DNA from 2 places in the Bacillus sp. PK6-16 genome. Region 2 is predicted to be linked to the other one. Evidence: a T-box and tRNA genes for the amino acid it is inferred to sense, from the RefSeq annotation. Region 2 holds a T-box; the other holds one or more tRNA genes.
What was found. A T-box is a leader RNA that pairs with one kind of tRNA and senses whether it is charged. The one in region 2 lies ahead of argS (arginine--tRNA ligase), so its partner is inferred to be a tRNA-Arg.

Region 1 (3,421 bases), 2.2 Mb from region 2:
TGGCTATACTAACAAGTAGTTATGAGGAGGTTATTTTTATGCGAGTAGATGGTAGAGAGAAAACAGAATTACGCCATATACATATTCATACGAATTATTTAAAACATCCAGAAGGATCAGTGTTAATTGAGGTTGGGGATACAAAGGTAATTTGCTCAGCGACAATTGAAGAGCGTGTCCCGCCATTTATGCGTGGAGAAGGAAAGGGCTGGGTAACAGCTGAATATGCGATGATTCCACGTGCGACAGAACAACGTACAATTAGGGAGTCAAGCAAAGGGAAAGTAACAGGACGTACAATGGAAATCCAGCGCTTAATAGGACGAGCATTACGTGCGGTAGTTGATTTAGAAGCGCTTGGCGAGAGAACAGTTTGGATTGACTGTGATGTCATCCAAGCAGATGGTGGAACGAGAACAGCTTCTATTACAGGTGCATATGTAGCGATGGTATTAGCTTTCGAGAAATTATTACAAGCAGAAAAAGTATCTAAAATTCCAGTAAAAGATTATTTAGCAGCAACATCAGTAGGAATTGTTGAAGAGCAAGGTGTTGTTTTAGATTTAAACTATGCAGAAGATTCTAAAGCAGACGTTGATATGAATGTAATTATGACTGGAAAAGGTCAGTTCGTTGAAGTGCAAGGAACTGGAGAAGAAGCGACGTTTAGTAGAGCGCAGTTAAATGAATTACTTGATGCAGCAGAACAAGGCATTTTCCAACTGATTGATATGCAAAAAGAAGCGTTAGGTGACATCGTATCTCATATAGAGTAGAGGTGGAAAGTATGAAACAAGTTGTTGTAGCGACAAAAAATATGGGGAAAGTACGTGAATTTGCTGAGTTATTTGAGCGATTTGATTTAGAAGTGAAATCATTACACGATTTTCCTCATATTGAAGAAGTCGAAGAAACTGGTGAAACATTTGAAGAAAATGCGATCTTAAAAGCGGATAGTTTGAGTAGACAGTTGAATGCAATTGTAATTGCGGATGATTCAGGTCTTATTGTAGATGCGTTAAACGGGAAACCAGGCGTGTATTCAGCTCGTTTTGCTGGAGAGCCAAAAGATGATCAAGCGAATATTGATAAAGTTTTACAAGAATTAAATGAAATACCGTTTGATAAGCGTAAAGCTCGCTTCTACTGTGCATTAGCAGTAGCTTTCCCTGAAGGTGATAAAAAGCCTGTCATTGTAAACGGGACATGTGAAGGATTTATTTTAGAACAACGCCGCGGAGAAAATGGCTTTGGATACGATCCGATCTTTTATGTGGAAGAGTACAAAAAAGCAATGGCGGAATTAAGTTCAGATGAAAAAAATGCTATTAGTCACCGCGGACGTGCTCTTCGTAAGTTAGAAGAAAAAATCCCGGAATGGTTTTTAGGAGAATAAGGGAGAGAGAATGATGAAAGCTTTAATCGTAAGCGATAGTCATAGCTCTGTGAAGGAATTACAGCAGTTGAAAGAGAAGTGTGAAGGGAAAGTAGATATCATGATTCATTGCGGTGATTCAGAGCTAACATCTGCTCATGAAGAACTGCAAGGTTTCCATGTTGTAAAAGGAAACTGTGATTATGCTAACTTTCAAGATGAAATTGTAACTGATGTAGATGGAATTCGCTTCTTAGTTGTGCATGGACATCGCCATAATGTGAAAATGACATTACAAACGCTAGCGTACCATGCTGAAGAAGTGGGAGCGCAAGTTGCATGCTTCGGGCATTCTCACGTATTAGGTGCGGAATTAATCGAGGGCGTTTTATTTATTAATCCAGGCAGTATTTTATTACCACGTCAGCGTGTAGAAAAGACATTTGCTTTATTAGAAATGGATGAAAATCAAATGGAAGTTCGTTTTGAAACGTTAGACGGACAACTAGTTGAACAGGCAGTTTTTAAAAGAGGATAAGAAAATTTATCCTCTTTTAAAAAAGGTGTTGACTTTATGTGTGGTTATACATATAATAAATATTGTCGATAGGGCAACGGCGCTAACGAAGAAAAGAAAATAACATATGCGGGTGTAGTTTAGTGGTAAAACAAGAGCCTTCCAAGCTCTGGTCGAGAGTTCGATTCTCTTCACCCGCTCCATGTCCCAGTAGCTCAGCCGGATAGAGCATACGCCTTCTAAGCGTACGGTCGGGAGTTCGAATCTCTCCTGGGACGCTAAAAAAACCTTGTTATCAAAAGATAACAAGGTTTTTTGTTTGTCTAAAATTTGATGTTTGGGTTATAAGTGTAGTTCATGCTTAATATCTGCGAGTTTTCCTTTGATATTAAGCAGTTGCATATGTACTTTTTTCTTAAATAAAAAGAGCGCCATTTATGCGCCCTATTCATCTTATTTAATTTAAAGAATTAATAGGTTTATGATGGAACTCAAATCCATATCCAGATTCTCTTAATTGTTTACTTGCAATATTATAAAATTCTTTACCATTCTAGTACGGTTGAGCAGCAGTAATCGGAACTTATCCCCGGCAGTGTGTTACAATTAATAGAAGCGGAAAATGAGAATCTCCAATTGACTGGACCTGTGATTGGTTAGATGGTTTAAGAAGGTCGTATAAAAAAGGGAGATGGCGCAAAGATGGCGAGATCAAATGAGAATGATTTAACGGAGAAATTGGCAGAAGGCCACCGGAAATATGGTGATGGCAATTTTACAGTACAGAACATCGGTGATGAAACTAACCCGAATTGGACTGTCGTAAAAAATGTGAGGAAGGGATCGGCAGGCATTCGCGAAGGAGAAGATATATTAAGACTGCGATCAAAATATATAAAATAGTACGGAAATGGGCGGAGCGGGAGCTCGAATTTCTCCTGGTACGCTACAAAAACCTTGTTATCTTTTGATAACAAGGTTTTCTGTTTAGTTATTAATAAACTTCTCAAATACAAAACCATAATCTTTCACATTATATTGTTTCTTCGTATCAACAAGCCAGTTAAAGGCGATCTCGTTCATCTCTTTAAATTGCTCTGCTAAATTTACTTGTGCGTTTGAAATGCGGCTAAAGGCATTAGATGCCATATCTAAACTTTTATGTGCATATTGTAATGTAATATCGTTGTCGTATGAAATTTCTTCGATTTTAAGTAAAGCCTTATATAAATCTTTTAATTCTTCAATATGTTTTTTATGAACATCAATTGAGTAATGTTCATCGCCCATTTGAAGCTTAATTTCTACATCTAAATCAATCGTTCCTGCAGTTTCAAGTGCTACGTTTTTAATTTGATATTTACTATAACTAAAGCGGCGTAGTGTACGTTTTTTACTTGTTGCGCTTGTACCGTCTAAGTGAATTAACCCTTTGTTTGTGAAGCAATATTCATCTGATTTCGATTTAATTAGAAAGTAAATTTTCTCCCCATCTTCATGCATTACATAATCATCGGCATCGACCTTAT
Region 2 (3,421 bases):
CACGTCCATCAGCAGGTCAAGCGGTTGTTCGTGCTGAAAAACAACCTGATCATCTTGTAACTGTATTCGCAGGTCAAGATAAAGATGCTACTGCAAAAATGCGTGAATACTTCGGAGAAATTCCTCCATCTTCACCATCTATGGCATTATTAAAAGGAAAAGAAGTTGTTCACTTCATTCACCGTCATGAAATTGAAGGTGCAACTATGGACGAAATTATTACGAACTTAGAACAAGCTTTCGAAAAGAATTGCTAAAGAAGGGGGAGAGTAAATCTCCCTCTTTTCTTTATATAGAGGTGAAACAATGATCGTAACAACAGCAGGAAGAACGAACAAAGAAATGACAGATTATGCAAACGAGGTAGCGGCAGAATTAAATGCTTCTTTCGTTAAACGTAATGACATACCAGTACATAAGCTACATGAGCAGTATGAACAAGATGTGCTTGTCGTAGGGAAGAACCGATTAGCTATTTATCCAAAAGGTACGGAAGAATCGTTTTTCTTTCATCCAAACTCAGCGATGTTTCGTGTGAAAAGGTTAATGCGTGGAGAACACGATCCGTTTGTACAAGCTGCTAAATTAGAGAGCGGAATGACAGTGTTAGATTGTACGCTCGGGATGGCATCAGATAGTATTGTAGCTAGTTATGTTGTTGGGGAAAGCGGAAAAGTAACAGGACTTGAAGGCAATGAGTATATGGCTTATATTATGGAAAATGGTTTGAAAACATGGTCTTCATCTGTTTCTGAAATTGATGAAGCAATGCAAAGAATCCAAGTAAAGCAAACGGAGCATTTTTCATTTTTAGCGCAATGTGAAGACAATAGTTACGATGTCGTTTACCTTGATCCGATGTTTGAAGAAACTGTCATAGAATCCGATGGAATTAAAGGATTAAAACACTTCGCTTTGTATCATGATATTACTGACGAAACAATTGCGGAGGCAAAACGAGTGGCGAGAAAACGTGTCGTTTTAAAAGATCATTTTCGTAGTTCTAGATTTGAAAAACACAATTTTTATGTATACAAAAGAAAAAGTGCTAAGTTTCACTTTGGTGTAATTGACCCTTGCTAATTGTTTGAAAAGATGTATAATAAGCAATAATTAATTAAATATACTGTCTGTGATGAAGAGAGTAGTCTTTTTTAGAAGGAAAGCGAGCTAGGGATGGTGTGAGCCTAGTACGGAAGAAAAAGATGAAGCGCACTTCGGAGATGCTTCTTGAACGAATAGTAGAGAAAGCCGAGGCCCCCTGTCCTCGTTATAAACGGGAAAGTGGTTCGTAACGAACAACAAGGGTGGTACCACGGGTTAAAACTCGTCTCTTTTTTAGAGACGAGTTTTTTGTGTTTTAAAAAATAAGGAGGTTGTATCATGGATTATAAAATGCAGTTTGCGGAAAGTTTATCTAATATTTTCACGAATGAATTAACGCAAAAACAAATTTTAGATTTAATTGAAACACCGAAACAAGATGAATTTGGAGATGCAGCGTTCCCATGCTTTTCATTAGCGAAGCAATATAAAAAAGCACCAGCTCTTATCGCAAAGGAAGTTGCTGAGAAATTCAATGATCCGTTTTTTACGAAAGTAGAAGCCGTTGGTCCTTATGTAAATGTATTTTTCAATCGTGAAACTGTAAGTGATGCAGTATTAAAAACAGTTTTAGCGGAGAAAGAAGAGTTCGGTCAAAACCACTTTGGCTGTGAAAAAACAGTAGTAATTGATTATTCCTCTCCTAATATCGCGAAACCTTTTTCGATGGGGCATTTACGTTCTACAATGATAGGAAATTCGCTGAAACATATCGCTGAAAAATGTGGCTATGAAGTTGTAGGGATTAATTATATAGGAGATTGGGGAACACAGTTTGGAAAGTTAATTACGGCTTATAAAAAATGGGGAAATGAAGCAGTAGTTAAAGAAGATCCAATACGTGAGCTATTTAAGTTATATGTCCAATTCCATGAAGAGGTAAAAGACGACGAAGAACTAGAAGAAGAAGGACGTGCTTGGTTTAAGAAACTAGAAGAAGGTGATGAAGAAGCGGTAGAACTTTGGAATTGGTTTCGTCATGAGTCCCTTAAAGAATTTTCTCGCATTTATGAACTTCTCGGCGTAGAATTTACTAATTTTCAGGGAGAAGCATTTTATAATAATTTAATGGAAGATTTTATTGGGATTTTAGAAGAACATGAGTTGCTTGAACAATCAGAAGGTGCATTAGTCGTTAATTTAGAAGAAGAAGGAATGCCGCCTTGTTTAATTAGAAAATCAGATGGTGCGACGATTTATGCAACGCGTGACTTAACGGCAGCTTTATATCGTCAAAACACTTATGGGTTTGATAAAGCGCTATATGTTGTTGGTCCAGAACAAAGCTTACATTTCAATCAATTTTTCACCGTATTAAAAAAACTTGGCTATACTTGGGTTGATGGTATGGAACACGTACCGTTTGGCTTCATTTTAAAAGATGGTAAGAAAATGTCGACACGTAAAGGAAGAGTTATTTTACTTGAAGAAGTACTCGAAGAAGCAATCGAACTTGCAAAACAAAATATTGAAGAGAAAAATCCAAACTTAAAACAGAAAGAAGAAGTAGCAAAGCAAGTCGGTGTTGGTGCAGTCATCTTCCACGATTTAAAAAATGAGCGTATGCATAATATCGAATTCTCATTAGAAAATATGCTGAAATTTGAAGGAGAAACAGGACCTTACGTACAGTACACACATGCACGTGCTTGTTCTATTTTAAGAAAAGAAAGTGTAGAATTTGAAACATGTACATTTGCTTTAAAAGACGATCATAGCTGGAGTGTCGTAAAATTACTTAATAAATTCCCTCAAGTAATTGAAGCGGCTTTCAATAAAAATGAGCCATCGATTATTTCGAAATATATATTAGATGTAGCACAATCATTCAATAAATATTACGGTAATGTTCGTATATTAGAAGAGAGCAAAGAAAAAGACAGCAGACTCGCATTGGTTTATGCTGTGACGGTTGTATTAAAAGAAGGATTACGTTTACTTGGGGTGGGGGCACCTGAGGAGATGTAACATAGTAGTAAACTGACAAACTGGGTCTAGTATAAACCTGGTTTGTTTTTTTATTGGATATATATTTTTTTTGCAAAATCAATTAAAATCTTTTTAGAGAGGGTGATTCATATTGATTCGAACTTTTATTTTACAAATTCCTTGTCATAGAAGATTAGATAGGAGTTTTTTTAAACTACAAAAGTACATACCTTTATGTGCGCGTTGTACAGGCATGCTTATTGGTATTTTAATGTTTCCAATTTATTTTTATATGACACCTTCATTTCTTTTGGCAATCATACTATCATTTTTCGCTCAAATTCCGTTACTTATCGATGGGTTCACCCAAAAGTGGAAATGGAGAAGT

Region 1: it encodes a tRNA-Arg, which carries the amino acid that the T-box ahead of argS (arginine--tRNA ligase) is inferred to sense. The anticodon was not compared.

Annotation. Positions count from the first base shown of each region.
Region 1 covers NZ_CP096511.1:976,605-980,025, forward strand. Annotated here, with positions in the region: gene rph (ribonuclease PH) at 39-776, shown strand; gene M1D66_RS05035 (XTP/dITP diphosphatase) at 788-1,396, shown strand; gene M1D66_RS05040 (metallophosphoesterase) at 1,410-1,913, shown strand; tRNA gene M1D66_RS05045 (tRNA-Gly) at 2,022-2,095, shown strand; tRNA gene M1D66_RS05050 (tRNA-Arg) at 2,097-2,170, shown strand; partial or broken gene M1D66_RS05055 (DUF6572 domain-containing protein) at 2,350-2,442, opposite strand; gene M1D66_RS05060 (hypothetical protein) at 2,595-2,795, shown strand; gene M1D66_RS05065 (PH domain-containing protein) at 2,880-3,421, opposite strand, start outside.
Region 2 covers NZ_CP096511.1:3,209,843-3,213,263, reverse strand. Annotated here, with positions in the region: gene M1D66_RS16360 (BrxA/BrxB family bacilliredoxin) at 1-257, shown strand, start outside; gene M1D66_RS16355 (class I SAM-dependent methyltransferase) at 307-1,083, shown strand; T-box leader at 1,124-1,338, shown strand; gene argS (arginine--tRNA ligase) at 1,384-3,072, shown strand; gene M1D66_RS16345 (DUF2085 domain-containing protein) at 3,185-3,421, shown strand, end outside.